DNA from 3 places in the Rahnella sp. PAMC25617 genome. Region 1 is predicted to be linked to each of the others. Evidence: riboswitches for the same ligand, from Rfam matches in the RefSeq annotation. Region 1 holds a riboswitch; each other region holds the start of a gene.
What was found. A riboswitch is a leader RNA that binds a small molecule or an ion and turns the genes downstream of it on or off. The one in region 1 is predicted to bind thiamine pyrophosphate.

Region 1 (10,547 bases):
AATATCATCGGCTGCATCACCTGGCCGCCGGTGTATTTCCTGCCGGGGATTCTGGCGGGCGTTGCGATTGATATTCCGGCCAGCCACAACAGTTCAGTGTTCAAATGGATGCTGTTTGCCGCCGTGGTGCTGATCTGGCTGAGTGCCTGGTTGCTGTGGCGCTGGTTCCGGTCGGGCAAAGCTTCACCTGATGCGATGACCAAATGGTTGCCCCTGCCGCGTCTGCGCGTCGTTTGTGTGCTGAGTCTGATCGCAACCGCAGTGAGTCTGGTGATGCTGAGCAAACAGCCGATGATGCCGGTCTACGGTCATCTGCTGTGGAAAGTGATCACCCGCTGATGTCAGGCGAATGTCCTAAACGTCCGCTCCTGAAACATCTATCCCCAATACTCTGGCTTCCGGCGCACTGCCGTCGGCCAGTGCCTGCGTCGGTCCGTCGTAGAAAATCCGGCCATCGACAACCAGCAGTGTGCGGGGGGCAATCCGCGCCGCGTCATCCAGATTATGCGACACCATCAGCAATGTGAGATGGCGTTGCCCGCACACTTTATCCAGCAAACTCAGCATCTCACTGCGCAGCGCCGGATCGAGTGCCGAAAACGGTTCGTCGAGCAATAAGATTGGCTGGCTGCGTAACAGGCAGCGCGCCAGTGCGACACGCTGACGCTGCCCGCCGGAAAGCTGCGACGGTAAGCGATCCAGGCACTCTTCCAGCCCGACCTGTCGGGCGATATCTTCCAGTTCGCGCTTCTGCTGTGCGGTGAGTTTCAGCCCCGGATGTAACCCCAGCCCCATGTTCTGACGCACCGTCAGATGCGAGAACAGATTGTTTTCCTGAAACAGCATCGACACCGGACGTTTTGCCGGTGGTGTCGCGCTGTGATCTGCACCGTTAAGCAGGATCTGCCCGCTGACCGGTGCCAGGAAACCAGCGACCAGGCTGAGCAGGGTACTTTTTCCCGCGCCGCTCGGCCCGAGAATGGCCACGCGCTCACCGGCCTCGATCTGTAAATCGAAGCGCATCGGCAGGTGTTCGTACAGGTACGTCAGTTTATTCAGCGTCAGCATGGCGGCCCGGTAATTTCTCAATCAGGGTGAATAACAGAAAACATAACAGCAGCAATAACAGTGCCGTCACCGCGCCGTCCTGGCTGCGATAGGCGCCGATCTGCTGATACAGATAAAACGGCAGGGTGCGGAAGTTCTCATTGCCGAATAAGGCGATCACGCCGAAATCCCCCAGCGACAGCACGCAGGCAAACGCCAGCGCCTGCGCAATCGGGCGCCTCAGCGCGCTCAGTTCCACCCAGCGCAGGCGCTGCCAGCCGTGCATATCCAGTGAAAGGCACAGCGGCGTGTAACGTTCGGCCACGTCGCGCATCGGGTTATCCAGCACTTTTAGCGCATAAGGCACCGCCATCAGCGCATTGGTCATGATCACCAGCGGCCACGGCGATTGCGGCAAACCTGTCGTATCGCCAAGCAGCAGGAAAAAGCCGGTTGCCAGCACAATGCCCGGCATCGCAAGGATCAGCATCCCGCTGAGATCCATCGCCTGCGCCCAGCCATTTCTCTGCCGTAATCGCAGTTCGCGACTGCTCCACAACAGCATCATAGTCAGCAGAACACACACTATTCCGCTGCCCAGCGCGATACGCACGGATGTCCATAATGCCAGCCACAGTGCAGGTTGTTGTAAAACACCGACTGCTGCACGGTTGATACCGTCGGTAATCACGGCGAGTAGCGGCGGCAGGATCAGCATTAACGCCAGGCCGATCAGCACGGCATCTGCGATGCGCCGCAGCCTGGAATCGTCCGGGTTACGCCAGCGCTGAGAATGCGTTTGTCCGACCGGCAACGCCTGACTGAGTTTCTGGCTGAGCAAGACCAGCGCCAGACAACAAAACAGCTGGATCAGCGCCAGCGTGGCCGCGCGGCTTAAATCGTAGTCGTAACTTAACGCCTGAAAAATCGCCAGTTCAATGGTGGTCGCCTGCGGACCGCCGCCCAGCGACAGCACCGTGGCGAAGCTGGCGAAGCACAACATAAAAATCAATGCAGCGGCGGGGAAAATCTGCCGACGAATGGCAGGCCATTCAACAAAGCGAAATTGCTGCCAGGCGTTCATCCCAAGCTGCGCAGCCAGCTGACGCTGTTCGACGGCGATATTCTCCAGCGCCTGCAATAAGAGTCGGGCTGCCAGTGGCAGATTGAAAAACACATGAGCCAGTAAAATGCCCTGTAAACCATAAGGCGAGAAACGGTAATCCACGCCCAGCCAGCCGCAAATCTGCGCCAGCCAGCCCTGTCGTCCGTAAACGCTGAGAATGCCGAAGACTGCCACCAAAACCGGTAATACCAGCGTCATCGCGCATAAACGTAGTAACAGCTGACGTCCGGGGAAGCGGCGGCGGAACAGCGCACGTGCCAGCAGAATGGCGGGCAGCACAGAACAGAGCGCCGAAAGCAGCGCCTGCCAGAAGGTAAAGCGGATCACATGCCAGAGATAAGGATCCTGCCACAGCGAGGCGCCGCTCATCTGTGGCGCATGACGCCACAGAGAGCCTAACGCCAGCATAGCCACCAGCAACATCAGCAGCGAGGCGATGGCGCCCGGCCACAACCAGCGCGGGATCAACGGCTGACGGCGTTCTGCCATGCCTGGATCCATTGTGAACGGTGAGTGGCGACATCCTGTGCGCTGTATTGCAGGGATTTAGCCGGGATCGTCAGCTGTTTAAAGGCGTCAGGCAGCGGGGTGTTGATCACCGGATACATCCAGTTGCCGGCCGGGATCACTTTCTGGAAATCTTCCGTAGTAACGAATTTCATGAACTCTTCAGCCAGTTTCGGTTGCTGGCTGTTCGCCAGCTGACCCGCCACTTCGACCTGCATATAATGGCCTTCGGTGAAATCTGCTGCCGCGTAGTTATCTTTCTTCTCTTCCACGATGTGGTAAGCCGGAGACGTGGTGTAGCTCAGCACCAGATCGCTTTCACCTTTGAGGAATAAACCGTAAGCCTCGCTCCAGCCTTTGGTGACGGTAACGGTTTTCTTCGCCAGTTTTTCCCACGCTTGCGGTGCTTTGTCGCCATAGACTTTTTGCATCCACAACATCAGGCCCAGACCCGGTGTACTGGTGCGCGGATCTTCGTAAATGACTTTCCATTTCTGGTCGCTGTTGATCAGCTCATCGAGGCTTTTTGGCGGGTTCTTCAGTTTGTTTTTGTCATAGACGAACGCGAAATAGCCGTAATCGTAAGGCACGAACGTGGTGTTGTCCCAGCCGCCTGGTACGGTCAGTCTGGCAGCGGTTTTCGGCGCTTTGGCAAATAATCCGGTTTGTTCAGCTGCCTGCAACAGGTTGTTATCCAGCCCGAGAACCACGTCGGCTTTGCTGTCTTTGCCTTCCATCCGCAGACGGTTAAGCAAAGAGACACCGTCTTCCAGCGCAACGTATTTCAGCTCGCAGCCGCATTGGGCTTCAAAGGCTTTTTTGATCGCCGGGCCCGGACCCCAGTCGGCAGAGAAAGAATCATAGGTATAAACCGTCAGGACAGGTTTTGCCGCGAAGACAGGTGCAGAAAGTAACAGCAGGCAGGACAATAATTTTTTCAACTTTGCGCTCCAAAAAAAATGAAAGGGCAAAGGATTTTGAGTAAGCATCACGCAGTCTCAAATCCCTCCGCCGGGGTTAACCGGATCAGGTTCGACGGGTATCAGGTCTCAGCCATATTTAAACTTGCTTTCACAAGTGCTGGCACCCCGTTGAGAACGGATGTCATTCTAGAGACTAACGGCGCGATGCGATAGTCCGATTAACTGTCCGGCGGCGCAAACCACGCGGATTTGAAGTCGAACCAGCCGAGGGTGTTCATACGCACGCCGCGCATACTGCGCTGCCCCTGCAACACCAGCCAGTGATGAAACAGAGGATGGATCTGATGGCTGACCGTTTGTTTCTGACTCCATTTGGCGATCGATAAATTCCCCGCATGCCACTGCGCGGCGTCATCTTCCATTTCTTCACTGAAGCAGTGTTTCGCCAGCGGTAATTCATAGAAATGCGCAAACAGTGAAAATTCCAGTGGCAGGGTAAAGTTGGCGCTGCCGAGCCACAGATCACTTTTGGCGTCACCGCGGTGCCAGACCGCGTAATCCACGACCTGAATAATCAGCTCAATGCCTTCGGACGCCAGCAGCGGCTGCAGCGCATTGCAGATCGCCTGATGCTCGGAATGCTCGCCGTAAAATGTCAGTGTCACCTGGGTCAGGTTTTGCGGTCTGGGCGGACGCGGTTGTGGCGCTTTATGGTGCCAGCGTGGCAGCAGGCCGTAAGCCGGCGACCAGTAGCGCTGATAAATCGGTTCGGCATTATTCAGTAAGGCGATGGGATTAAGTAAATCGCACAACCACTGACGGGTTTCCGCGGATTGTCCGACCGGCGAACGCTGGTCAAATAACAGGAAATAGCAGCCTTCTTCCAGGCGACTTTCCAGTTCGCTTTTGCCAGATTCATCGGCCTGTAGCTGTACACCGGAATGCACCAGTTCTTCACTCAGTTCCGGCAACACCCAGATATTTACTTCGTCAATCAGCGCCCGGAAGCCAAAATAATCATCAAAGGCGCGGATGCGCAGTTGGGTTTTCAGATTACGCACCACGGCGTAAGGGCCGGTACCGACCGGATGGCGGGCAAAATCGGGCAGCGACTGCCACTCCTGCGGGAGGATCATCGCGTGGATATTGCCGAACAGCCACGGCAGCCAGCGATCGGGTTCATTCAGGTGGATATCAATAACATTTGGCGTGGGCGTTGTGACTGATTTCAGATTACTGAACAGCGGATGCGTTTTCAGCCGGGTGAAGGTAGCAATGATATCCACCATCTCCAGTTCACGGCCGTGATGAAAATGAATGGCAGGGCGCAGATAAAAACGCCATTGCAACGGCGAAATTTCCTGCCAGTGATGGGCTAAATCGCCTTCGACTTCCCCTTTTTCCTCATTTATGCGTGTGAGGCCGCTGAAAATCTGCCGGGCAATATGGGTTTCAGAGCGGCGTAACATGGTGCCGGGCAGCAGATTAATCAGCGGACGGTAATACAACACACGCAGGATATGCTTACCCTGACGGAAACTGCGGCCGAGCTGGGAAAGCAGCATCTGGCGCACCAGGGTTTTGTCGCCGACCAGTTGTACCAGCTGATCAATACGATCCTGCTCCAGCAGCTCTTCGGCGCGCTGTTGCTGGAGTGCGAGGCCGGTATACAAAAATTTCAGCGTGGAACGTTTGCCGCGTCCGGCTTCTGCATCCCACGTCAGCCAGCCCTGTTCCTGCATGGTGCCGAGCAACGAGCGCATGTGTCTGCGTGAGCAACTCAGAACTTCCGACAGTGCCTGTAGCGTCGTTTCAGTGTCTTCACCGTGACAGCTTTGCCACAGGCGGATGAACTGTTGTTGCAAACGGGACGAGGGCATAAAAGAGGAGCTCCACGGGCAATTTTCATCAATTTATCTTTCCTCATATTACGCTGATACTGTTTCTCAACGAAAGCCTGTTTGAATCACCGGAGGTCAGCATGAAACGCAGTCTGAACGCCCGTTTCTATCAGCGTTATTTTGAAGCCATCAAAAAGAATGCCTCTAAAAATCATGCAGACTGGCTGTCCTGGGTTCCGGTGCAATACCGTCTGGATATTCTGTCCCGTCTCACGCAGTGGGATATGGAAACGCTGGACGACGAGCAATACCGCCGGCGACTGTGACTTCAGGTCTGACTAAATTCGATTTTCTGAGTAATGGTGTATTGTCACCAGCCAGTGAGGAAACTCACTGGTTTTTTTATTCTTATACCCTTCACATTTCGAGCCGCAGACGCGTTGACCGCTCTTACTCACCCGAATCACTGACCTGTGTCAGCTCATCGGGATTCGTGCCGCTTGCCGCCTTTCTGCAACTCGAACTGTTTTGGGTATACACTGTATATTGTGCTGTAAGACATTCATTTCTCAGGGACGACGTCATGCCAAAACCTCGTTTTAATCGTATTTATGTCACCTTTCTGGTGGTCTCCTTGCTGTGCGGCGTGGCGGGTGCATTACAGGCACCGACGCTGAGTCTGTTTCTGACTAACGAAGTGAAGGTCCGGCCACTGTGGGTGGGATTCTTTTATACCGTTAACGCCATCGCCGGGATCGCGATCAGCTTTCTGCTGGCTAACCGTTCCGATAACAAAGGCGACCGGCGGAAATTGCTGATGTTCTGCTGCCTGATGGCGCTGGGTAACAGCCTGGTATTTGCCTTTAGCCGCGATTATCTGGTGCTGATCACCGTCGGCGTATTGCTGGCGGCGATAGGCAATGCGTCGATGCCGCAGCTCTTTGCGCTGGCGCGTGAACATGCGGATCGCTCCGCCAGTGAAGTGGTGATGTTCAGTTCGATGATGCGTGCGATGCTCTCGCTGGCGTGGGTGCTGGGCCCGCCGCTCTCTTTTATGCTCGCGCTGAATTACGGCTTTACGCCGATGTACCTGAGTGCCGCCGCAGTGTTTGTCGGCAGCATATTAATGATCTTTTTCTTCCTGCCGTCAGTGCCGCGCCTTGAACAGCCGGTGGATGAAAAAGCGGTGCCGGTTAGCGCCTGGCGCAACAAAGATGTGCGGCTGTTGTTCTTTTCCTCCCTGCTGATGTGGACCTGCAATATCATGTATGTCATTGATATGCCGCTGTACATCACCAGTGATTTGGGTCTGCCGGAAGGGCTGGCGGGCTTGCTGATGGGAACCGCTGCCGGACTGGAGATTCCAGCGATGTTGCTGGCGGGTTATCTGGTCAAACGTACCGGCAAGCGCAAGCTGATGCTGTATGCCGTGGCGAGCGGTGTGATTTTCTATGCCGGACTGGTGGCGTTTCAGTTCAAAGCCGCGCTGATGATCCTGCAATTGTTCAACGCGATTTTCATCGGCATCGTCGCCGGGATCGGAATGTTATATTTTCAGGATCTGATGCCGGGAAGGGCGGGTTCAGCGACCACACTTTTCACCAACAGCATTTCTACCGGTGTAATTTGCGCGGGGTTGTTGCAGGGCTTTATCGTGGAAAACTTCGGCCACTATCCGGTCTACTGGGCGGCGACCGTGCTGGCGGTGGTGGCGCTCGGGCTGATGTATAAAGTCAAAGATGTGTGAATGACGTGGGGTTAAAGAGCGATTAATTCGCTCTTTAACCTATTCAACTGAATAATACATTTAGTTTTCCAAGCTTCTGCAATGACTTAGTTTTTATTAGTTATCTGGATTCTCCCTCAAGAATAAACATTCTTCTCCCCCTCTAATCCTCCTTACCGTCTGGATAATTAAAGGAGGGGGCTATATTATCGGCTTTCTAAAATACTGATAAAGGGGAAAAATATGATTCCGGTTGTACTTATAAGGAAAACATATAATTCATTTCTTGATGAGAAGAAATCTGAGGGCGTTTGTTTTGGTTTATGTCTGACCTGGCTTGGCGATATATTAAAAGAACGGCCAGCACAGAAAATGGGCAACTGGTTTCCAGGCTGGCTTTCCGGTTGGTTTTCCCCGCCACTGACAGCGGATAAGAAAGCCTTAATCCCCTCTGATACTGTGAAGCTAAGGCTATTACTGGAGCGGGCATACCGACGGCATGAGAGCTATCTGAAAAGCTGCAGGGAGAGTCAGCAGGATCCGAAACGTCAGACAGGACGCCATGAGGCCTTTGTTAATTATAAAAATTTCCGTCAGGCAGAAAAGGAAAAAATAACAGGGGTTCCCGGATTACAATATCGACTGATAGCACGTAATGATTTTATGTTGTTTAACGGGTTAAATCTTTCTGGTCATGCTCATCCTCTCACCGGGACGATCATTGCTTTCCGGTATTCTGAGATACCGGGCGAGGTCGGCTACCATTCCGTTGCAGCCTTTCGCTATAATGCCACGGAATGTTTTTTTCTCGATCCTAATTTAGGATTATTTAAAACATCCTCTTCTTATCCTATGAAGGATGTCACTCAATATATTAATAAGGTATACAAAGAGGCTGTGCCATTATTAGAATTTATAGTTTCCAGGGATAATTAAAAATAGCCTCTCATGGATATTGTATTTCGTTAGATGATAATGTTGGAGATGTTTTTAGTATGATTACGATTACTTCTATTGAAAAAAACTATGGTTCATTCACTGATGAACATAAATCGGAGGGTTATTGTTTTGGCTTTTGTCTTACCTGGTTAGGCGATATATTGAAAGACCGGTCTTCACAATATTCAGGGCGTTGGTTTTCAGGATGGTTTACACCCGTGAAATCTCCTGAAGAAAAAGCTTTATTGCCCACAGATTATGCAAGCCAGCGCCTGCTTTTTGACCGGGCACGCAGAAAGCAAGAAAATTCAGAAAGACGAGCTGACGAGGATAGTGCTCAAGGCTTCAGCCAGTTAGAGCATGAGGAAGTTACTGTAAATTATAAGAATAGACGTCAGCGTGAAAAAGAAATGATAACTGCCGTTCCCGGCTTAAAATATTCTTTGCATGAACGAAGTTCCTTTATGACAATGACCACGCTGAATACTCGCGAGAATAAGAATCCCTTATCCGGGATGATTATCAAGTTCCAGTTTACAGATGAGGGTGAAGAGGCATGCCATGCTGTCGCCGCCTTTCGTTACAATGAGTTTGAGTCTTTTTTCCTCGATCCAAACTATGGTCTGTTTAAAACGGTGTCAGCCTACCCGATGCTGGAAATAGCCGAATTTTTATCGAGTAAATACCACTATCCTCTTGCGCTAAGCGAAATAAGGGTGACAAAGAAGTTTACGACAGAGTGACTCTGTGAGGGAAGTTTGGCAGAGGTTCTGGTATGAGGTTAAGGCTGATTAAGAAAGCGGGACTGAGCCCGCCTTCTTAATCGCTAACTGACAATAATCACTGCATAAAGGCAGGCTGATTTTTCTCGTAGCTGGAAATGTTTGTTTCGTGCTGCAACGTCAGGCCGATGCTGTCCAGACCGTTGATCATGCAGTGACGGCGGAAGCTGTCGATGACGAACGGATAGGTTTTATCGCCTGCTTTCACGGTTTGCGCTTCCAGATCTACTTCGAACTGAATGCCTTCGTTGTTTTTTACCAGTTCAAACAACTCGTCGATTTCTGCTTCGCTCAGGGTGATCGGCAGCAACTGGTTGTTGAAAGAATTACCGTAGAAAATATCGGCAAAGCTTGGCGCGATCACCGCATGGAAGCCGTAATCAGTCAGCGCCCAGGGCGCATGTTCGCGGGAAGAACCGCAACCAAAGTTTTCGCGTGCCAGTAAAATGCTCGCGCCTTTGTAACGCGGCTTGTTCAGCACGAAATCAGGATTGGGCACCTGACCTGCATCGTCCAGAAAACGCCAGTCGTTAAACAGGTGCTGACCGAAACCGGTACGGGTCACTTTCTGCAAAAACTGTTTCGGAATAATGGCATCGGTATCGACGTTAGCTGCATCCAGCGGAACCACCAGACCGATGTGTTGGGTAAATTTAGCCATGGTGTTTTCCTCAGTTCAGTTCACGAATATCAGCGAAACGGCCGGTAACCGCCGCCGCCGCCGCCATTGCCGGGCTGACCAGATGCGTACGGCCCCCACGACCCTGACGGCCTTCGAAATTACGGTTACTGGTGGACGCGCAACGCTCGCCGGGTTCCAGACGGTCATTGTTCATCGCCAGACACATTGAGCAGCCTGGCAGACGCCATTCGAAACCCGCTTCAATAAAGATCTTATCCAGACCTTCTTCTTCCGCCTGCGCTTTTACCGGACCGGAGCCTGGTACCACAATCGCCTGTACGCCGCTCGCCACTTTACGGCCTTTGGCAATGGCTGCTGCCGCACGTAAATCTTCGATACGGGAGTTGGTGCAGGAACCGATAAACACTTTATCGATCGCCACATCGGTCAGTTTAATGCCCGGTTGCAGATCCATATACGCCAGCGCTTTTTCAGCAGAAGCACGTTCTACCGGATCAGCAAATGAGGCCGGATTCGGGATGGTCTGGTTTACCGCCATCACCTGACCCGGGTTAGTGCCCCAGGTGACCTGTGGTGCGATTTCAGATGCGTCCAGGGTGACAATGCTGTCAAACTTCGCACCGTCTTCCGTTTTCAGGGTCTTCCAGTACTCAACTGCCGCGTCCCAGTTCTGGTCTTTCGGCGCGAACTGACGGCCTTTCAGATAGGCAAACGTGGTTTCGTCCGGCGCAACCAGACCGGCTTTCGCACCCATTTCGATCGCCATGTTGCACAGGGTCATACGACCTTCCATGCTCAGCGCCTCAATGGCTTTACCGCAGAATTCTACAACGTGACCCGTACCGCCAGCGCTGCCGGTTTTACCGATGATCGCCAGAACGATATCTTTCGCCGTGATACCGACAGGTGCATCGCCAGTCACTTCGATTTTCATGGTTTTGGCGCGACCCTGTTTCAGGGTTTGCGTCGCCAGAACGTGTTCCACTTCTGATGTACCGATACCGAAGGCCAGC
Region 2 (10,547 bases), on a different contig from region 1:
TCTAAAAGCCTTCAGGCTTTTGTAGATAAACAGTAACGTAAGTGAAGATATGAAGAAATTGACAATACGTAAAGATTTATAAAGCGGTGAGTTGAGAAAAATGGCAATTTTATCTATTGCACCCGCGATGATATAATAAAGCGCTGGGTGTTCGAGCCTGTTCAGTTTTATCGAATCGTATGTTTTCCCATTTGCATAATCAGGGAAGCCGTGTTTGGCAACATCGAGAACATAGCCGAGATGCGGGTTTTCATCAGGAAAATAACCCAAGCCTGAATTTAAATAGTATCCTGTGCAAAGTATCAAAAAAATCACCAGAATGAGTATGGCAATTTTATTTATATGTAACAGGCTCATGATTTTTTATCCCTTTTGCCGTTTGACAGAGTAAATGCATAAAAGTAGAAGATGACATCCCCGATAACGGTGACGAAACGTCCTAATACCACAGCCAGCAATAATTCAGATTCCGGAATAATAGATTGCAGGCAGAAAACGATAACTAATTCTCTAATGCCTACTCCTGCTGGAGCCCCCGGCGTGACCAGTCCGGCAAGCCATGCAATGGTGTAAGCTCCAAATATATAAACATAGTAGCTGAATTGAATCCGATCTTTGAATGAAATTTCCGTTAATATAAAGGTGAATATTATTGATGAAATGGAAAGAAATAACAATTGCAATAAGAAGGCATATGACATCGCCCGACTCAGAAGCAGTTTTATTACAGTGAATGTCGTGATAATACTTAACGCGGTGATTATTATTCCGACTATTTGTGGTATGGACGGAAATACAATCGGAATAATTAAAAATATAGAGGTGGCACCCGCTATTGCTATCAATATTAATTCATACAAGCTGGATTTTAGAACACCTTTTGAAGGATATCCTGAAGCCATAGCAATAGCTTGCCTTCCCGCTATGTGAAAAATATTTCCGGGAATATATTTAGCCAGTTGAGATATGCCATAGGTTTTGATTGCCCATTTTTTTTTGACTGAAATATCGAAATGAAGCAAAATGTTTTTCCATGCAACAGCCAGCAACAAGTTTATCATGCCATAACATATTGCCATTAACGCAATTAATATCCACGAAGAAAGAGGTAAAGATTGGATGTGAGCTTTTTGCCAATAACTATGCAAACGCACCACGACAAAAATGACACCAATTATTGCCAATCCACTCCCCACGCAATTAAGCGCAATCTTTATCGTCGATTTATTAAATTTTAACGCTGACGACATAAAATCATTGTCCATGGTAATGGGCTTTTCACTTCAACAATAATGAAGTGTTTTTCGACTAGTTCTATAAATGATTTTTTTGACCAATGTTGTAAGTGGCCAGGAGTATTCCCCATATCTTTGATATATTTCCCGCGGGCAAGATTAAGTACACGCCACAGAGGTTCTCTGGGAACACTCAATATCACATAATCATCGGCGACTTTTTTTATTGCCTTTAATCCTGCTTCAGGATCTTCCAGATGCTCAAGAACCTCGCAGCAGACAATCAGTTCGGCTGAATCCTCCTCTTTGTTGAGGTCGTAAATACTTCTTGTTTTGAATAATGAAGCAGGCAAATTTGTCGCGGTAGAGTTTTCTTTTGCAATATTAATGACTTGCTGTGAAAAGTCACATCCCCTTGCATCAATTCCTTCTTTATTCCACTTGAGAACCCAATATCCTTCACCACAGCCCACTTCATGGATCGTCTTCGGGGCGACGGTGGCGACAAGCCCCGAAAGAGAATTCTCAAATCCTTTCATCATCCAGCGTACTATTGGGTTTTTAGACGCATATTTATCGTAATTATTACCTACAACAATACCATCTTCCGTTTTTCCACCTGCTATTTTTATGGCCATCATTTATCCTGTTGTAATAATTTTCTATTGTTTATAATTTATCTTTTTCAACGTCATTATTTTTGCGATCAAAAAATTGAGGTTCTCTGTTATGCAATTGTGCAGTTTTAAACCTCAAATCCTCAAGCAATTTCCTGTTAGCAGAAAGTAAGTCTGCAACAAATGCAATCAGTATGGTCTGGAATCCCATACCCAACAAGATGGATGCCAATATCAGAGACTGTATATTCCCAGCACCATCTCCCGTGAAGTATTTGAATAGGAAACGCAAGCCGATTAAAAATCCAATGGAAAAAAGCGTCAGGCCAATTGTTCCAAAAAATCTGAATGGTCGATAGATAACGAATATTCTTATGATTGTTATTATGCTTCTTTTGATATATGAAAATGTACTTTTCACCAGTCTTGAAGGGCGTAAGTCTTCATTTACTCTTACAGGTACGGAAGTAATCGATATATTTTTTTGCCCAGCCTGGATAATAGTTTCAAGCGTATAAGTATAATCACTGAAAACGATGAGTTTTTGAGCCGTTTCGCGATTAATTGCACGAAAACCACTTGGCGCGTCAGGAATGTTTGTTTTACTGGCTGTCCGGACAACCCAACTTCCCAGCTTTTGTAGTGATTTTTTTAGGGGAGAAAAATGTTCAATCGCCTGAATTGGCCTTTCTCCGACAACGAATTCTGCCTGCTGAGCAAGAATGGGGGCAACTAACTTTGGAATATCATCTGCATTATATTGGTTATCAGCATCAGTGTTGACGATGACGTCGGCGCCACGTTTCAAACAGGCATCAATCCCGGTCATGAAAGCGTAAGCCAAACCTTTGTTTGTTTTATGACTGATTATATGGTCTACACCATTTTTTTTGGCCACTTCAACGGTATCATCCAAACTGCCATCATCAATGATAAGCCATTCAACACTATCGAAGCCTTCAACATGTCGGGGCAAAGCATTCAGTGCAATTGCGAGCGTACCACCTTCATTAAAGCAAGGTATTTGTATGATTAGTTTCACACCGCATTCCTCTGTTAATTCAAACTTATAATATCAATAACTTCAATGTAATTAATTAGATAAATCGGAAAGTTCCTGGCTATTTTATGGCCAGTTTAAAGCCAGTCAATACCATGTACAGACTAGCAGAAGTGTCATATTAATCTAAAAAACCACTAAGAGAGAAGACGTCATCATGGATGTATCCCCTGTGACAGGGGCAAACAGCGGAACGGGGTTATCTCCGATAGCAGTGACTTTTATCGCATTTCCTGATTGATCTTCTGACCCTCGCCACCAATAATGCTTCCTTGACTCGGGGTGCCCGCTGTAAAGCAGGGCTGAGATTTTACCCGTATTACCTGATCTGGATTATGCCAGCGTAGGGAAGTCAGGTATCTCTCCTGATACCGCCTTCTTTAGCGCCGGTAGGGAGACTTATGAATACCCGACCTACCTTGTTGCCCGGCTCTACAGCCGCCACTTCTCTGAAACAACTCCGCCTCTCTGCGCCGCTGGTCCACTGCCTGACCAACGACGTCGTGCAATCTTTTACTGCCAATGTCCTGCTGGCGCTGGGGGCGTCCCCTGCGATGGTGGTTGATCCCGCCGAAGCCGCGCAGTTCAGTGCCATTGCTGATGCTTTGCTGGTGAATGTCGGCACGCTGACCCGTCTTCATGCCGATGCGATGCTGGCAGCTGTTCACGCGGCTCATCAGGCCGGAAAGCCCTGGGTACTGGATCCCGTCGCTGTCGGTGGCCTGAGCTGGCGCACCGAATTTTGCCTTGAACTCATCACGCTTAAACCTGCTGCCATTCGTGGTAATGCGTCCGAAATTCTTGCGCTCAGCGGACTCAGCGCGTCCGGCCGTGGCGTTGACAGCGGTGATGACTCCCTGTCAGCTTTACCTGCCGCACAACAGCTGGCGCGTAACACCGGCGCGATTGTCGCTGTCACCGGTGAAACGGATTATGTCACTGACGGCGAACGCAGCCGGTCCGTAGCAGGCGGGCATACGATGATGACCCGCATTGTTGGCACCGGATGCGCCCTGTCAGCCGTGGTGGCGGCCTTTGTGGCTTTACCGGGCGACCGGCTGGATAACGTTGCCGCTGCCTGTCGCGTGATGTCATGTGCCGGTGAACGTGCCTGTGCAGCCGTAAACGGACCGGGCAGTTTCACGCCTCAGTTCCTCGATAATCTGTATTTGATAGATGAGCAGTGGCTGAACGGGAAGGAGAGGCAATGAAACGGATTAATGCACTGACGATTGCAGGCACGGATCCGAGCGGCGGAGCGGGGATCCAGGCAGATTTAAAAGCCTTCTCGGCGCTGGGTGCGTACGGTACCAGCGTGATCACCGCGCTGGTGGCGCAGAATACCCGCGGCGTGCAGTCAGTTTATAACATTGAGCCGGAGTTTGTTTCGGCGCAGCTGGATTCCGTACTGAGCGACGTTCGTATCGACAGCACGAAAATCGGCATGCTGGCAAACAGTCAGATTGTGGACGTGGTTGCGGAGCGGCTCAGACATTATCAGCCGCCTTTTGTGGTGCTGGATACCGTGATGCTGGCGAAAAGTGGCGATCCGCTGCTACTGCCGGAAGCCGTGGATGCCGTGCGCCGTTTGCTGATCCCGCAGGTATCCATTATTACGCCAAATCTGCCGGAAGCCGCCGCGTTGCTGGAGTGTGCGACTGCGACTAATGAAACCGAAATGCGGGAGCAGGGAGAAGCGTTACTGGCGATGGGATGTGGCGCGGTGCTGATGAAAGGCGGTCATCTGAGTGATGAGGAAAGCCCTGACTGGCTGTTTGAGGCAGGTTCACGCGAGCGGTTTACCGCGCCGCGTGTGGACACCCGTCACACCCATGGCACAGGATGCACGTTATCTGCGGCGCTTGCAGCATTGCGACCGCGGCATAACAACTGGGCCGATACCGTACGCGAAGCCAAAGAATATTTGCAGCAGGCGCTGATGCAGGCCGATTCTCTGGAGGTTGGTCACGGCATCGGCCCGGTCCATCATTTCCACCGCTGGTGGTAACAGCAGATTACGCGCGGCGCTGGGTTTCGCTCAGCGCCTGTTCAGCCTGATGAAATTTAGTCAGAGCCTGTTGCAGATGCACGGCGTCAAACGGGTTCAGCGGATAGAATTTCTCCTCTTTACGCGGACGCAGCATGATGCGGATTTTGTTCGCTGAAACCCTTTCAAACAGATAGCTGGCGATATCCTCGTTTTCTTCGTCCTTCCATGACAGCAGTAATGCCGCGTGCTCACCGGTGCGGCGGCCAATAAATTGTTCGTGCGACCACAAGCCTTCAAATTCGCCATCTTTTTGTAGTTTTTTACCGCTGAACCACGATGATTCTGCCAGTGTCCACAAAGCCTGTGGTGAGATTTCCTGATGTAACTGACGCCACAGCGGGCGGTTGTTGTCCATTTGCCAGCAGGCCATGCCGAGATAATCATTCAGCTCGCGCCAGTCACTTTCCAGCCTTTCCCGTAATTCAGGATCCTGCACATGGATAAATTGTTGCAGGCCGGTCGCCTGTTCGCCCAGTTTGTTATAGGCAATGACGGTCATTGTGCGGGGCTTGCGACGGAAGGTCACCCACAACAAAAATTTAGGGATGCGGAAGGTAATAGCCTGGACGGTGAGTTTGTAACGGTTGCCACTTGATAGCACCAGGCCATTCGACGTGCCGCGTTTATCCTGATAATTTCTGACGACCACAACGCTGTTCTGGCCCATCCAGCCCATCACGTAATGTTCTTTTTCACTTTCAGCCACATCCAGATCTTGCACGATTTGCGTGATTTTTTCGTTATCGAGTTGAGAGAGGGAAAGTGACTGATCGGCGCTGTAATAGCTTTTATTCTGGGGGACGGCAGCTGGCATAAGAGTATCCACGGTGTTGATGTGGTTTACAGCTTACACTAAGTTGTCATACAGATTTTAGGGCTAACCCGCAAAATTTGCACTTCGTCGTGAACTTTCTGTGTCACAGAGGCGGTTATTAATGAGGGCAAGGACGAAATTTTACGAGGCGTCTCGACAAAAATAACATGGAGTATTGTTAATTGCAGAGTGGGGATTATTCTTTCGGCATTATTTTGATGCGCGGGAATAAGCAGGATATATGACGTTACATGAAAAGATAATTTGCGAAACATTATCGACGATGAATGCGGCTTTTGTTCAGTTAAATGTTCCGCTTATTATAAGGCGTATTCGCCGGAGTGATATTATCTGGCAGCAGCGTCGTGCGAGACGTAATTTACTGCAACCTGAGAAAAATCTGCTTAACTGGCAATGGTTATTTAAGCAGTATAGAAAAAATAAACCTCGTGAATCCGGTTTAGAACAGACGGCTTATGTGTTTTGTCTCAACAATCCTCAGCAGGAGCGGGCTGCGTTCTTGCTAAAGTCATGCCGGCCTGTGACCGGACCTCTCGAGTTAAACTCGCTGGAAAATTTTTTTCGCAAGACAAAAGGGCATCCTCTCATGGGAAAAATGCTACGTTATAGTTTAAGTATGATGGTTATCTATGCCGACAGTCTTAATGAAAATAAAATTCTGAAAAAAGAGAGTGCTAAATTCATTATCAAGGATATTGTTAACGAAGCTGTTATGAGCTTTTATATCTATGAAGCACCAATGACTCAGGTGGCTGGAAAGATGGAATGCGAGTCTACGTACTATTTGTTGAATGAATATGTGAAAGCTAATTTTGTTAATCGACATTGTTAGTAATTGATTTAATCATTTTTAATAATACTGGATATATAACCAATATAATTTACTTATCAGGAGTTGCACATGGAATTGGACATGGAAAAAATGCGTCATTTGACCCCACGACAGGTGAAGATGGTGGAGAAAATTGTCGGATTTCTGAGATATTGCGATGAGATACGTCCAGAGGGAGACGCAGACGATCTCGACGTCTTTGGTCCGCCGGAAGCTTACTACCATCCATCAAACAACTTCAGTAAATTACCCTGAAGTGAAGTATCGCCTCCCGCGGTTGTGTTGATTTCACAGCGCGGGAAGTAAAATTTTACTCGGCATCAAACCAGTCGCTGTTTTGCTCGGCAATCGGTGTGATGGTTGAAATCATTTCCTGCAGATGGATACGGATGGCTTTTTCCGCGGCATCCGGGTCACGGGCTTTGAGCCCTTCAAAGATGGCGTAATGCTGCGCAATCAGACTTTCCGGAGGTGACACCTTACTCAGCGTTAAAAAGCGCACGCGATCCATCGTCGCTTTAATGTGTTCGACCGTTTCCCACGCCAGTTTGCAATCTATGACCTGCGCAATTGTGCGGTGGAATTCATCATCGAGAAGTAAAAATTCCTGCGTCTGCTGACTTTTTGCTGCCAGAGTTTGGCGTTCGAGATTGTGTTCGAGCAGCGCCAGATCTTTGTCTGTCGCGACCATTGCCGCACGGCGTACCACGGCAGTTTCGACGGCTTCACGAATGAAACGGCCGTCCGCTACACGTTTAGATGAAATTTTCATCACATAGGTACCGCGCTGCGGCAAAACTTGTACCAGTCCGGCTTCGGCCAGTTTGATAAAGGCTTCGCGAACGGGCTGGCGGGACACATTGAAACGGGTGGATATTTCCTTTTCCGACAGAAATGCTCCCGGTGCGATGGCACAGGTGACGATGTCCTGACGCAAGGTGCGGTAAATCTGCTGATTAACCGGCACATTACTGAGAAATTCAAAGGAGTCTGTCATGGGCAAATGTTGTCTTTATAGTCGGGAAGCCATAATACTAACATGAGTTTTCTCAGGATTTTGAGATTGTTAGCGCAAGAATTACTGTGAATTGATATGTTCACGACAATACAGTTTTTTGTAGGCGGCGGGTGTGATGCCCAGCAGTTTGCGAAATACCCGGCGGAAATAGGCCACATCATTAAAGCCGGTCAGGCGAGCAACGTCCGCCACATTGCCGGTATTGGCCAGTAAAAGCTTTTCAGCTGCCGTCACCCGTTGCTTATGCAGCGCATCGGTCAGCGTCATCTGGAACGTCAGACGAAAAACCCGCCCGAGATAATCTGCGTTGCAGTGCAGGCGTTCAGCCAGCCCCGTCGCACCCAGTGGTAAATGAAATTGTGTTGTGATCAGCTGGCGCGCTTTATACGCCAGCGCAACGCCGGGACCATCAGGTTCGACGTTTTCCGGCCAGGCGCGACAGACTTCCTGTAAAAGTAATAGCAAGAACAACTCAAGGGAATTTCCGCCGCGTTCCTGTTCATATAAAAATAATCTGAAGAGCGTCAGAATAGTCTCCCGGTCTTTGACTTTACAGTGTTGTGGAATATCCAGCTGTATAGAGGGATTATTTTGCTGTGATTGGATAATTGCCACGTCTTTCACGAAATCAAAATGCAACCAGTAAAATTTTAAATCAGAATCGAATGTGGTTAGCCCTTTATGTGCACGTCCGGGGAATAATAATAAACTTTCGCCTTCATGCACGTCAAAACGTGTATTTTCCTCCTGCAATGACAAGGTGCCATGGACCACATAAATTAACTCATGCGAACTGAGTCTCCGGGTCGGATGTGTGCCAATTCCTCTTGAAATGAACAGGCCGCCATTTTGAACTTTCACGGGGTAATTTACTGGAAAAGCAAGGCATTCAGTCATTTTACAGGCTTCCGGCGGGATGTTTAAGCCTGACCCTAGCACAGGGATGGGCGACTGCCAGTGACGTGGCGGGAGGTTTTGATCTGCTTCACAGATTGAAACTGCAAGTCGGAATTGTCCCGTTTAACTACTTTATCCTCCTCTTGTTGACGTGATGCCTCTGTGCCAGATTGACCGCGTACCTTATTTATTCTTCGGAATGATGTGAATAATCAGCCTTATTTATCCTGTTCCTGATGCTTATTAATAACGATATAAAAGCGAGGAAAAAACATGTCAACGGATTCCATTAATACCGGCGCATCCCCGGTAACGGGTGAGGGAGGAATAATTTCAGCCAACGCTAAACTTTCTGTGAGTGAGAAAATAGGTTATGGGCTGGGAGATGCTGGTGGCACGATAATAACCTGTCTGATCACCAGTTTTCTGACATTTTTTTATACCGATGTTTTCGGCCTGACGCCTGCGATTGTCGGCACGCTGTTTATTTCCCTGCGTGTGATTGACGCGATTTCTGATCCACTGATGGGCATTCTGGCTGACCGCACGCAAAGCCGCTGGGGACGTTTCCGGCCGTGGCAATTGTGGATTGCGTTACCGATTGGCGTCGTGGGTTTCCTGACGTTTACCGTGCCCGGTCTGAGTGGCGACGCCAAAATTGCCTACGCCTTTTTCACGTATTTTCTGCTGTCCGTGTCTTACACGGCGATCAATGTGCCGTACTGTGCCCTGATTAACACCATGACCACCGATCATCGTGAGGTCATTTCCTGCCAGTCCTGGCGTTTTGTGCTCTGCGGTGTGGCGGGATTCATGGTGTCTGTCGGGTTGCCCTGGCTGGTACAGGTGCTGGGCAAAGGGAATGCTGCAGCCGGATATCAGCAGGGTGTCGGTCTGTTGTGCGCCGTTGCGGTGGTGATGTTTCTGTGGTGCTTCTTCACTGTGCGTGAGCGCCTGCCGCTGGCGCTGCTCGGCCAGTTCAGCGTTAAAGAACATATCCGTGGCATGTTGAAAAACGACCAGTTGCTGCTGGTATTGCTGATGTCTTTCCTGCTCATCAACGTGTTTAACCTGCGCGGTGGCGGCTACATGTATTTCATCACTTACGTGCTGAAAGGCGGCGCGGGCTATGCCTCGATGTTCTTCGGCATGGTGACGCTGGCATCAATTCTTGGCGCGGTGATCGTCAATCAGCTGACCAAATTTATCGACAGCGTCCGGTTGTACATGATCACCAATCTGGTGCTGGCGGTATTTTCTCTGCTGCTGTGGTTTATGCCCGCCGGTGAGCAGCATCAGACGCTGTGGCTGGGCATCATCTTTGTTCACTGCGTGATCCTCGGTTTCACGCTGCCGCTGCACTTTTCCCTGATGGCCTTCGCCGATGATTACGGACACTGGAAAAATGGTATCCGTTCTTCCGGGATGAATTTCGCGTTCAACCTTTTCTTCATCAAATTAGCCTGGGCATCGAGCGCCGGGATCATCAGCCTGGTGTTCATTCTTGTCTCTTATCAGGCTGGCGCGGAGCACCAGACTGCGGCGTCGCTGAGCGGGATCACTCTTCTGGAAACCCTGTTGCCTGCGGCGATGCATCTTCTGCTGGCGATCACTCTGATGTTCTGCAAGCTCGATAACACATTGCTGACGCGGATGTCGCATGAACTGGCCGCGAAAATTTAATCGTTATTTTTCTATTCAGGAGGTTGTATGTCGTTTTCTCCGGTTGAATCTTTAGAAGTGCCGCTCGATAAGGTCAATATTTCTGACGCGTTCTGGCTGGAATATCAGCGACTGGTCAAAGACGTCGTCGTGCCATATCAGTGGAACGCCCTTAATGATGAGGTCGCTGATGCAGAACCGAGTCATGCCATTGAGAACTTCCGCATTGCTGCCGGGCAAAGTGATGGCGAGTTTTACGGGATGGTTTTCCAGGACAGCGATGTGGCGAAGTGGCTGGAAGCTGTCGGCTATTTACTGGCAAAAACGCCGGATCCTGCGCT
Region 3 (10,547 bases), on a different contig from region 1:
TGTTCACCGATATGCGCCACTTCCGTCATTAATTTTCTTTTAGCGGGTGCGATGCGCCCGCTCACCGGAGTCTTCGAATGAATATTTTAATTATCGGTAACGGCGGGCGTGAACATGCACTGGCATGGAAGGCATCGCAGTCACCTCTGGCTGATAAAGTCTTTGTTGCGCCTGGCAATGCCGGTACCGCGCTGGAGCCGTTGCTGGAAAACGTGGACATCGCCGCCACTGACATCGCCGGTTTGCTGGCTTTCGCTAAAAGTCATGACATCGGCCTGACCATTGTTGGCCCTGAAGCGCCACTGGTGATTGGTGTGGTGGATGCTTTCCGCGCAGCCGGTCTGAAAATCTTTGGCCCGACGCAGGAAGCCGCGCAGCTGGAAGGTTCTAAAGCTTTCACTAAGGATTTCCTGGCTCGCCATAACATTCCAAGCGCTGATTATCAGAACTTCACTGAAATCGAACCTGCGCTGGCTTATCTGCGCAGCAAAGGCGCGCCGATTGTTATCAAAGCTGACGGTCTGGCAGCAGGTAAAGGCGTCATTGTTGCGATGACGTTGAAAGAAGCGGAAGACGCCGTTCACGACATGCTGGCGGGCAATGCTTTCGGCGATGCAGGCCATCGCATTGTTATTGAAGAATTCCTCGACGGCGAAGAAGCCAGTTTCATCGTTATGGTCGACGGCACCAATGTGTTGCCGATGGCGACCAGTCAGGATCACAAACGCGTGGGTGACGGCGACAGCGGCCCGAATACCGGCGGCATGGGCGCTTATTCTCCGGCGCCGGTAGTGACCGATGAAATTCATCAGCGCGTCATGGATCAGGTTATCTGGCCGACCGTTCGTGGCATGGCGGCAGAAAACAACACTTATACCGGTTTCCTGTATGCAGGTCTGATGATCTCAGCTGACGGCCAGCCGAAAGTGATCGAGTTCAACTGCCGTTTCGGCGATCCGGAAACTCAGCCGATCATGTTGCGTCTGCGCTCAGATCTTGTGGATCTTTGCCTCGCCGGTGCTGAAGGTCGTCTTGGCGATAAAACGTCCGAGTGGGATCCGCGCCCGTCGCTGGGTGTCGTGCTCGCCGCAGGTGGCTATCCTGCCGATTACAAAACCGGAGACGTTATCCACGGCCTGCCGCTGGAAGAGGTGCCAGATGGCAAAGTCTTCCAGGCCGGAACCCGCTTGCAGGATGAACGTGTGGTAACGAATGGCGGCCGCGTATTGTGTGTGACGGCGTTGGGCAAAACCGTGGAAGCGGCTCAGGCACGCGCTTATGATTTAGCAAAAGATATTCACTGGGAAGGCAGCTTCTGCCGCAAAGACATCGGTTATCGCGCTATCGACCGCGAACGTAATCATTAATTTTTTCCGTCCCGACGATCAACAAAGGCACGCTTCGGCGTGCCTTTTCTTTTATCAAAACGGGATCAGAGGTCAGACTCTTTCGGTTCCCATTTACAGAAATCTTCATTGGCGACCAGCAACAGCTCGTTGCCCTGCGGTGCCGTCAGCCAGGCTAGCCCCAGATTATCGTTACTGCGACTGGCTCGTTTCGCCAGCCAGACCTGTGAACGGACAGTGAGCGCCGGCGTCACTTGTTCACCTGCGCAGGTCGTTATGATGCCTTTGCGCCAGCGAGCCTGAACCAGGCGGACATTGCCTGCCTGCAGCGCATTGCTCAGGTCGAGGATTTTTGACGCTTCATATTTATAGCGTTCGATTTCGTCTGACGATAATTTTTCCCGACGCTCCGGGAGCTGTCGCTGCATAAAGCTGACATTGCCACCCTCGTCGAAACGCAGCATGACGCCCAAATCAGTTTTGGTGGCATGGGTTTCTTTAATCAGGTGCAATTGCCCCTGCTGGAATTCGTATCGGGTGATGATCGTATCGCCGCCGAAATAGGGGCTATAGACGTTGAGAATGGTTTGAGGCTCGTGCTGGGCGGTATCTTCACGCCAGAGCCGGTTGATTCCCTGATCAGCAACATAACCGCTGGCAAAGAATAACTCAGGACCTTTATCAGAACTACAACCCACCAGACCGAGCACCAGTAAACCTGCTACCAGCCTGGGGGTGATAAACTGAAGGGGCCTAAAAACCCCTCCGCTTATTCTTTTCACTGCAAGCAATTACTTAACAGCGTCTTTCAGAGCTTTACCAGAAACGAACGCAGGCACGTTTGCAGCTGCGATTTTGATTTCTTTACCAGTCTGTGGGTTACGACCAGTACGCTCGTTACGATGATTTACCTTGAAAGTCCCGAAACCAACCAATTGTACAGCATCACCTTCTTTCAGAGACTCGGTAATAGCAGACAGAGTAGATTCAAGAGCAACTTTGGCCTGTGCTTTGGAAAGATCAGCTTTGTCCGCAATTACATCAATCAGTTGAGTCTTGTTCATAAGTTATCCTTTACAGTGTGTTTATCGTTTGCAAAGCATCGAGTGCGACGGATATGCCGATTGACAGCACCCTCCTGCATACACGCACCGATAGCCACTTTTTTTACGCACCCCAAATGTAGACCAGACAGGGTGCGGATGTGAAGCCTTAAGGCACGACAAATCAGGCGTTAAATCACGTTTTATTGCCTTATTGCGCTAAATTTATGCCGATGTTACTGACAGCGGCTTCACGCAGGTCAGAACGTAACCCTTTTATTAATTCCAGGTCACGCTCTTCACAGTCAGCCAACAGGCGAAAAATCTCCCATTGGATGTCCCATTCTTCTTCAACGGCAGGGATGACCTTGAGTTCTTCATCGGTCATTTCTTTACCTGCCTGAGTCATTTCCAGCATCGCGACAGTACGAATTGACGTCTCACTCACCGCAATCGCATGAGACAGCGTTTCGCCGCTCAGACGCGAATGAATCAGTTCGCCTAATGCAATACACGCATCAATCGCCGGATAAACCCCGTAGAGATCGTAATCATCGGAAGAAGGCACCGCTTCCTCCAGTTTTTCGAGCTGTGAGTCAAAATTGACCTTGGCGTCTTTTACCACCAACGTTTCCCAGATTAAGTCCAGGATACGACGGTAAAGCTGTGCTTCGCCAAACCCGGTTTCCAGGCAAAATGTCTGATAGTTCGGGTACATGCGTTCGCACAAGCTCGCCATAAACGTCACGTGTTGCCAGCTTTCCAGCTTTTCGAGACGTAAATGAATTGGATTACGTAACATGAGTTGATCTCGTTAACTTTTCTGCGCGGGAGTTTACCTGAAATAAATCAATATCCCTATTCCTTGATTCCTAAAGATCATCACTCAAGCGTTGCCAGCGTTGAAACGACGCCCGGTTTGATGCCACGGCATCAGCCCAACGGGTCGGTTCCGGCAGCCGATAATGCCGCATGCATTGTTCCACCCAATAAAGAGAGGAGTCCATGCTGATCCGATTACCAGGCGAGATGAACAATGGATTACAGCGTAGCTTGCTTCGCCACACCCAGCCAATCTGTTCATCGCCTTCATACAGCCCCTGTCTGCTGTGTAGCGCTTCACCTAACGGCAGGAACTGCCCGCATAAACGGCTTTTCGCCACACCAATGGTCGGCACGTCAATCATCAGGCCAAAATGACTGGCGACACCGAGGCGCCGCGGATGCGCGATCCCCTGCCCGTCAACCAGAACCAGATCAGGGTGCGATGAGATTTGCTGCCAGGCTTGTAAAAGTGCGGGAAGCTCACGGAAAGAAAGGAAACCAGGAATGTAGGGCATGACGGTCGGAATGCGGGCTATCTGATATTCGACCAGCTCCAAAGTTGGATAACTCAGAACAGCGACCGCCGCGCGGGTGACTTCACCGCCCTGCTCAAACCCGACATCCACACCGGCGATCAACGACGGTGTGGTGAATTCAGGCGGATCCTGCAGTTCAATCTGATCTGCAAGGATCCGTTGCTCTTCACGTAACGCGCGCGTGTCGATCATAACGCCATGTTACTCGTGATACTGGCGGGACAAGCTGTGTACCGCTTCCACAAAAGCGCCGGCATTTTCTGGCGGAACGTCCTGGTGGATACCGTGGCCAAGATTAAACACATGGCCATTACCTTTGCCGAAACCAGCCAGAATGGTTTCCACTTCCTGCTCAATCCGCACCGGTGAGGCGTAAAGCATGGAAGGATCCATGTTGCCCTGAATCGCCACTTTGTCGCCAACCCGACGGCGCGCTTCAGCAATATCGGTGGTCCAGTCCAGACCCAGCGCGTCACAACCCGTTGCCGCCATCGCTTCCAGCCACTGGCCTCCGCCTTTGGTAAACAAGGTCACCGGCACACGGCGGCCTTCGTTTTCACGGATCAGGCCATCGACGATTTTGTGCATGTAGTTAAGGGAGAACTCGCGGTAATCGCGAGGTGTCAGTACGCCGCCCCAGGTGTCAAAAATCATCACCGACTGCGCGCCCGCTTTAATCTGAGCATTAAGGTAAAGAATGACGCTGTCGGCCACTTTATCCAGCAACAGGTGCAAGGTAGACGGATCGGCGTACATCATTTTTTTGATTTTGGTAAAGGCTTTGCTGCTACCGCCTTCAATCATATACGTCGCCAGAGTCCACGGGCTACCGGAGAAACCAATAAGCGGCACTTCACCTTTCAGGTTTTTACGGATGGTACGCACGGCGTTCATCACATAGCCCAGCTCCATTTCAGGATCCGGAACCGGCAGCTTTTCGACATCAGCACGATTGGTCAGTGGCGAAGAAAAACGCGGGCCTTCACCGGCTTCGAAATACAGCCCCAGCCCCATCGCATCAGGAATGGTCAGGATGTCGGAGAACAGGATCGCTGCATCCAGCGGATAGCGACGAAGCGGCTGTAAAGTCACCTCACAAGCCAGTTCGGCATTCTTACACAGCGACATAAAATCGCCGGCTTCAGCGCGGGTTTCTTTGTACTCCGGCAAATAACGGCCAGCCTGACGCATCATCCACACCGGTGTAATGTCCACTGGCTGACGTAACAAAGCACGCAGGTAACGGTCGTTTTTCAACTCATTCATTCTTGCTCTTTCCTTCAATATTCGGGCCGCACGACAATCATATGACGGCATTCTATCACGCAAAACTGACGCTAGACCTCGTCGTCTTCGCTTTCTGCGCGGCACTGCGCAACTGTGTCTTCAATCAGACGACGGGCAATCGTGCCAGGCGGTGGCAGCTGTGGCAGCTGGTCAAAGCGGTACCAGTCAGCGTTAAGCAGCTCTTTCGGGTCGTGTTTAATATCGCCGCTGTCGTAATCCGCCATAAATGCCATCATCAGCGAATTGGGGAACGGCCACGGTTGGGAACTGACGTAACGGACATTCTTCACGCGGATATTACTTTCTTCCATGACCTCGCGAGCCACGGTTTCTTCCAGTGTTTCACCGACTTCAACAAATCCAGCCAGAACCGTGTGAATGCCATTACGATGACGGACGTGCTGCGCCAGCAAAATCTCATCACCTTTGCGGATTGCTACAATGATGCAGGGTGCAATCTGCGGGTAATAGCGTTCGCGACAATTCCCGCAAAGTGCGGCCCACTCGGTCTTACTGACGTGCATTTCATGCCCGCAGTATCCGCAGAACTTATGAGAACGATAAAACTCTGACAGCTGCACACCGCGCCCGACCAGCTGGAATAATCCGCGATCTTGATCCAGCAGCTGACGGGCGGAAACCATATGATTTGGCATTGTCTGACGGACCAGCCAGACAGGTTCACCCTGCCATTCGCCAATCTGACGCGCCGTTTTACCGGTCAGAGAATATTGTGCGGCGCTGCCAAACGGCAGTTCGCCCTCAGGCAGCCACAGCTTGCCTTCCTGGCTGATAACCCACCAGCCGTTATGTTGCTCAGTAATCTGTAATTCCATAATTGTTGTTGCATAACCTCGTCGGGACTGACAATCTGAGTAAGATATTCACATATTAGTAACTTTTAGTTACTTTTTTATCGCTCACGGAGTCAACCATGCTAAATCGTCTGGAAAGACTGACCCAACGCGTTGGTGGCAGTAATGAGTTAGTGGATCAATGGCTGCACGCGCGCAAAGAGCTGCTGGTTTCGTACTGCACTTTGGTCGGCCTGAAACCCAATAAAGAAAAACATACCCCTCTCAACGAAAAAGCGCTGGATAACTTTTGCCATAACCTGGTGGACTATCTTTCAGCCGGTCATTTCCATCTGTATCAGCGGATCATTGATGAAGTCGAAGGTGCGAACAGTCCGATAAAATTGCAGGCTGCGAAAATATACCCTGCACTGGAGCTGAACACTGAAGCTATCATGGCTTTCCATGATAGTTACACTGAAAATGATATTGATGATGACAATGCTTTCGCATTTCATTATGCATTATCCGATGTAGGTGAAGCGTTGGATGCGCGTTTTCAGCTGGAAGATCAATTGATTATTCTGGCATTTGACCGCAGCAATCATGAAGAAAAACCACCTGCAAATGAAGAACATCTCGCCAGACCGGCTTAACGCTTTGTCACATTAAAACTCTGCACCTGTTTGTAGTTTTAATTGTAGTTTTAGTTGTAGTTTCAAAAAACGCCTCCTATATTGAGGCTTCTTGTCGGAGTGCCTAGCGCATAATTTTCTCGCGAAGATTACGCCAGGCTGAGACCGTTAATTCGGGATCCGCGGAACCTGATCGGGTTAGTACCCGCGAAGGGAACAAGAGTAATGTTATGCGTTCAGCTCACTCTGGCATTCGCCTGCATCAGGCCGCCTGAGCTGCACCGCCCATTTTTACTCCTGCCGTAAACCTCCAGACAAGCAATTTTCCATCACGTTTTTTTGCGAGGAATTTGCTATGTCGAGTACACAGAAACCCGTTATTTCCGAAAAGAAAGCGTCTAATCGCCGTGAACAACGCGCGCAGGCTCAGTCGTTTATCGACAGTCTGCAGGGCGAAGCCTTCCCCAACTCCCGCCGTATTTATCTTGAAGGTGACCGCAAAGATATTCGCGTGCCGATGCGTGAAATCCAACTCAGCCCGACACTGGTCGGCGGTGGCAAAGATAATCCGCAGTTCGAAGAAAACGAAGCCATCCCTGTTTATGACACCGCCGGATCTTACGGGGATCCGTCGGCAGTTATCGACGTGCATACCGGTCTGGAAAAATTACGTGCCCGCTGGATAAAAGAGCGTGCGGACACGGAGGAACTCCCACAGGTCAGCTCCGGCTTTACCCAGCAACGGCTGGCGGACGAAGGGCTGGATCATCTGCGCTTCGAACATCTGCCGCGTCCGCGAAAAGCCATGCCTGGCAAAAATGTTACGCAGCTGCATTACGCACGCAAAGGCACGATTACCCCGGAAATGGAGTTCATCGCCATTCGCGAAAACATGGGCCGCGAGCGGATCCGTGGCGAGATTTTGCGCCAGCAACACCCCGGTGAAAGCTTTGGCGCGCATTTGCCTGCCAATATCACCGCAGAGTTTGTGCGTCAGGAAGTCGCCGCCGGGCGTGCGATTATTCCTGCCAACATCAACCATCCTGAATCAGAGCCGATGATCATCGGGCGTAATTTCCTGGTGAAAGTGAACGCTAATATCGGCAACTCAGCGGTGACATCATCCATAGAAGAAGAAGTCGAGAAGCTGGTGTGGTCAACGCGCTGGGGCGCGGACACCGTGATGGATCTCTCCACCGGCCGTTATATTCATGAAACCCGCGAATGGATCCTGCGCAACAGCCCGGTGCCGATCGGCACGGTGCCGATTTATCAGGCGCTGGAAAAAGTGAACGGCGTGGCCGAAGACCTGAACTGGGACATGTTCCGCGATACCTTGCTGGAACAGGCCGAGCAAGGCGTCGATTACTTCACCATTCATGCCGGTGTCTTGCTGCGTTACGTACCGATGACGGCCAAACGTCTGACCGGCATTGTGTCGCGTGGTGGTTCAATCATGGCGAAATGGTGTCTTTCACATCATCGCGAAAGCTTCCTGTTCGAGCATTTTCGTGAAATTTGCGAAATCTGCGCTGCCTACGATGTCTCCCTTTCATTGGGCGACGGCTTACGTCCGGGCTCAATTCAGGATGCCAATGACGAAGCACAATTCGCTGAATTACGCACGCTGGGCGAACTGACCAAAATTGCCTGGGAATACGATGTGCAGGTGATGATCGAAGGTCCCGGGCATGTGCCGATGCAGATGATCCGCCGCAATATGACCGAAGAACTCGAGCACTGTCACGAAGCGCCGTTCTATACCCTCGGCCCGCTGACCACCGATATCGCGCCGGGTTACGACCACTTCACCTCCGGTATTGGTGCGGCGATGATTGGATGGTTTGGCTGCGCCATGCTGTGTTATGTCACGCCAAAAGAGCATCTCGGCCTGCCGAACAAAGAAGACGTTAAGCAGGGTTTGATTACCTACAAAATCGCAGCACATGCCGCCGATTTGGCCAAAGGTCATCCGGGTGCGCAAATCCGCGATAACGCCATGTCCAAAGCGCGTTTTGAATTCCGCTGGGAAGACCAGTTCAATCTGGCTCTGGATCCGGCCACTGCGCGTGCTTACCACGATGAAACGCTGCCGCAGGAATCCGGCAAAGTTGCTCACTTCTGCTCGATGTGCGGCCCGAAATTCTGCTCAATGAAAATCACTCAGGAAGTTCGCGATTACGCCGCCGCGCTGGAAGCCAAAGCCCAGCCAATAGAACTCGTTGCATCCGGCATGGCGCAAATGTCGGCCGAATTCCGTTCACGCGGCAGCGAGCTTTATCACCCTGCCACGGAGATCAACAAATGAATCAGTCCGCTCAGCCCTTTCCTGCCGTTCCTTTTCACCTCGGTTTATATCCGGTCGTTGATACGGTGGAATGGATCGCCCGCCTGCTGGAAGCAGGGGTTAAAACGCTGCAACTGCGTGTAAAAGATTTACCCGATGAAGAAGTTGAGCCAGCAATTATCGAGGCCATCGCACTAGGGAAAAAATATCAGGCGAGGTTATTCATCAACGATTACTGGCGTCTGGCGGTAAAACATCAGGCTTATGGCGTGCATCTGGGTCAGGAAGATCTGGATACTGCCGATCTTGAGGCAATCCGTCAGGCCGGTTTACGACTGGGCGTCTCCACCCATGACGATACTGAGATGGCGCGCGCTGTCGCCGTGAATCCTTCATATATCGCACTCGGACATATCTTCCCGACGCAGACCAAGGACATGCCGTCAGCCCCGCAGGGTCTGGAAGAACTCTCCCGACATATTAAGCAACTCGACGGAAGATTCCCGACGGTAGCTATCGGCGGGATCAGCATTGAACGCGCGCCGTCGGTTCTCGATTGCGGCGTCGGCAGCATTGCCGTGGTCAGCGCCATTACACAGGCAGCGGACTGGCGTGCCGCCACCGCCGAACTGCTGGCTTTATGCGCCAGCAAGGTGCCGGAAGATGCTTAATGACGCGGCATTTATGCGTTACAGTCGCCAGCTGATGCTGGAAGAATTCGGCCCACAGGCGCAGGAAAAGTTACAGGCGGCAAAAGTGCTGATCGTCGGTCTTGGCGGTCTCGGCTCTCCCGCAGCCCTGTATCTGGCGGCTGCGGGCGTCGGCACGCTGATTCTGGCCGATGACGATCAGTTGCACATCACTAATCTTCAGCGGCAAATCCTCTACCGCACAGCGGATCTCGATCAGCCCAAAGCCGCTCTGGCAAAGCGTGAGCTGCTGCGCCTGAATCCGCTTTGCGAAGCCGTGGCGATCACGGAGCGCCTGTCGGGAGAAGCGTTAACCCGTGCCATATCAGATGCTGATATCGTTTTGGATTGCAGCGACAACATGGAAACCCGACACGCGGTCAATAAAGCCTGCGTGGATGCCGGTAAAACGTTAATCAGCGGCAGTGCCGTCGGATTCAGTGGGCAGCTTCTGGTGATTGAAGCGCCCTACACTCACGGCTGTTATGCCTGTTTGTATCCGGATCAGGAAACCGTGCAACGTAACTGCCGCACATCCGGCGTACTCGGACCGGTCGTCGGCACTATCGGCACATTACAGGCACTCGAAGCACTGAAAATTCTGGCGGGTCTGCCTTCGGTTCTGAGCGGCAAACTGCGGCTGTTCGACGGAAAAACACAAAACTGGCGTTCGCTGCAACTCAAGCGATCGTCCAGCTGTGCCGTCTGCGGAGGCCACGCGTGAACATTCTGGTTAATGATGAATCTCACCACTTCAGTCAACCGCTCACGTTACTTGCCCTGCTCGATGAACTGGCGTTAAACCCTGCAGGCAGCGCGCTGGCAGTTAATCAGGTCATTATTCCCCGTGATAACTGGCCTGCTCACTTGCTGGAAGATGGTGATGAGATTTTGCTCTTTCAGGCGATAGCCGGAGGCTGACATGTTAAAAATTGCTGATACCACATTCACATCGCACCTTTTTACAGGTACGGGAAAATTCGCCAGTCCGGCGCTGATGCAACGAGCTCTCGAAGCATCCGGCTCTCAGCTGGTGACCATGGCGATGAAACGTGTCGATCTGCGTCGCGGCGGAGACGACATTTTGTCTCCCCTGCAACAGCTA

Region 2: it holds a riboswitch for thiamine pyrophosphate, as region 1 does, so the genes downstream of both, thiM (hydroxyethylthiazole kinase) here and thiB (thiamine ABC transporter substrate binding subunit) in region 1, are expected to answer to the same signal.
Region 3: it holds a riboswitch for thiamine pyrophosphate, as region 1 does, so the genes downstream of both, thiC (phosphomethylpyrimidine synthase ThiC) here and thiB (thiamine ABC transporter substrate binding subunit) in region 1, are expected to answer to the same signal.

Annotation. Positions count from the first base shown of each region.
Region 1 covers NZ_JBOCUM010000017.1:142,214-152,760, forward strand. Annotated here, with positions in the region: gene ACM615_RS19790 (DedA family protein) at 1-339, shown strand, start outside; gene thiQ (thiamine ABC transporter ATP-binding protein ThiQ) at 355-1,068, opposite strand; gene thiP (thiamine/thiamine pyrophosphate ABC transporter permease ThiP) at 1,052-2,662, opposite strand; gene thiB (thiamine ABC transporter substrate binding subunit) at 2,638-3,669, opposite strand; TPP riboswitch at 3,666-3,781, opposite strand; gene sgrR (HTH-type transcriptional regulator SgrR) at 3,822-5,483, opposite strand; gene sgrT (glucose uptake inhibitor SgrT) at 5,585-5,770, shown strand; gene ACM615_RS19820 (MFS transporter) at 6,028-7,191, shown strand; gene ACM615_RS19825 (hypothetical protein) at 7,414-8,106, shown strand; gene ACM615_RS19830 (hypothetical protein) at 8,166-8,852, shown strand; gene leuD (3-isopropylmalate dehydratase small subunit) at 8,950-9,552, opposite strand; gene leuC (3-isopropylmalate dehydratase large subunit) at 9,563-10,547, opposite strand, start outside.
Region 2 covers NZ_JBOCUM010000003.1:348,673-359,219, reverse strand. Annotated here, with positions in the region: gene ACM615_RS03850 (ArnT family glycosyltransferase) at 1-357, opposite strand, end outside; gene ACM615_RS03845 (hypothetical protein) at 354-1,250, opposite strand; gene ACM615_RS03840 (class I SAM-dependent methyltransferase) at 1,235-1,873, opposite strand; gene ACM615_RS03835 (glycosyltransferase family 2 protein) at 1,905-2,894, opposite strand; TPP riboswitch at 3,181-3,279, shown strand; gene thiM (hydroxyethylthiazole kinase) at 3,314-4,123, shown strand; gene thiD (bifunctional hydroxymethylpyrimidine kinase/phosphomethylpyrimidine kinase) at 4,120-4,920, shown strand; gene ACM615_RS03820 (hypothetical protein) at 4,928-5,776, opposite strand; gene ACM615_RS03815 (hypothetical protein) at 6,018-6,629, shown strand; gene ACM615_RS03810 (hypothetical protein) at 6,699-6,884, shown strand; gene ACM615_RS03805 (GntR family transcriptional regulator) at 6,940-7,626, opposite strand; gene ACM615_RS03800 (helix-turn-helix domain-containing protein) at 7,708-8,544, opposite strand; gene ACM615_RS03795 (MFS transporter) at 8,818-10,227, shown strand; gene ACM615_RS03790 (glycoside hydrolase family 127 protein) at 10,255-10,547, shown strand, end outside.
Region 3 covers NZ_JBOCUM010000016.1:14,454-25,000, reverse strand. Annotated here, with positions in the region: gene purH (bifunctional phosphoribosylaminoimidazolecarboxamide formyltransferase/IMP cyclohydrolase) at 1-32, shown strand, start outside; gene purD (phosphoribosylamine--glycine ligase) at 78-1,367, shown strand; gene ACM615_RS19215 (DUF1481 domain-containing protein) at 1,433-2,086, opposite strand; gene hupA (nucleoid-associated protein HU-alpha) at 2,138-2,410, opposite strand; gene ACM615_RS19205 (YjaG family protein) at 2,601-3,191, opposite strand; gene nfi (deoxyribonuclease V) at 3,262-3,942, opposite strand; gene hemE (uroporphyrinogen decarboxylase) at 3,952-5,016, opposite strand; gene nudC (NAD(+) diphosphatase) at 5,088-5,873, opposite strand; gene rsd (sigma D regulator) at 5,972-6,487, shown strand; TPP riboswitch at 6,573-6,699, shown strand; gene thiC (phosphomethylpyrimidine synthase ThiC) at 6,822-8,774, shown strand; gene thiE (thiamine phosphate synthase) at 8,771-9,424, shown strand; gene ACM615_RS19170 (HesA/MoeB/ThiF family protein) at 9,417-10,166, shown strand; gene thiS (sulfur carrier protein ThiS) at 10,163-10,363, shown strand; gene ACM615_RS19160 (thiazole synthase) at 10,365-10,547, shown strand, end outside.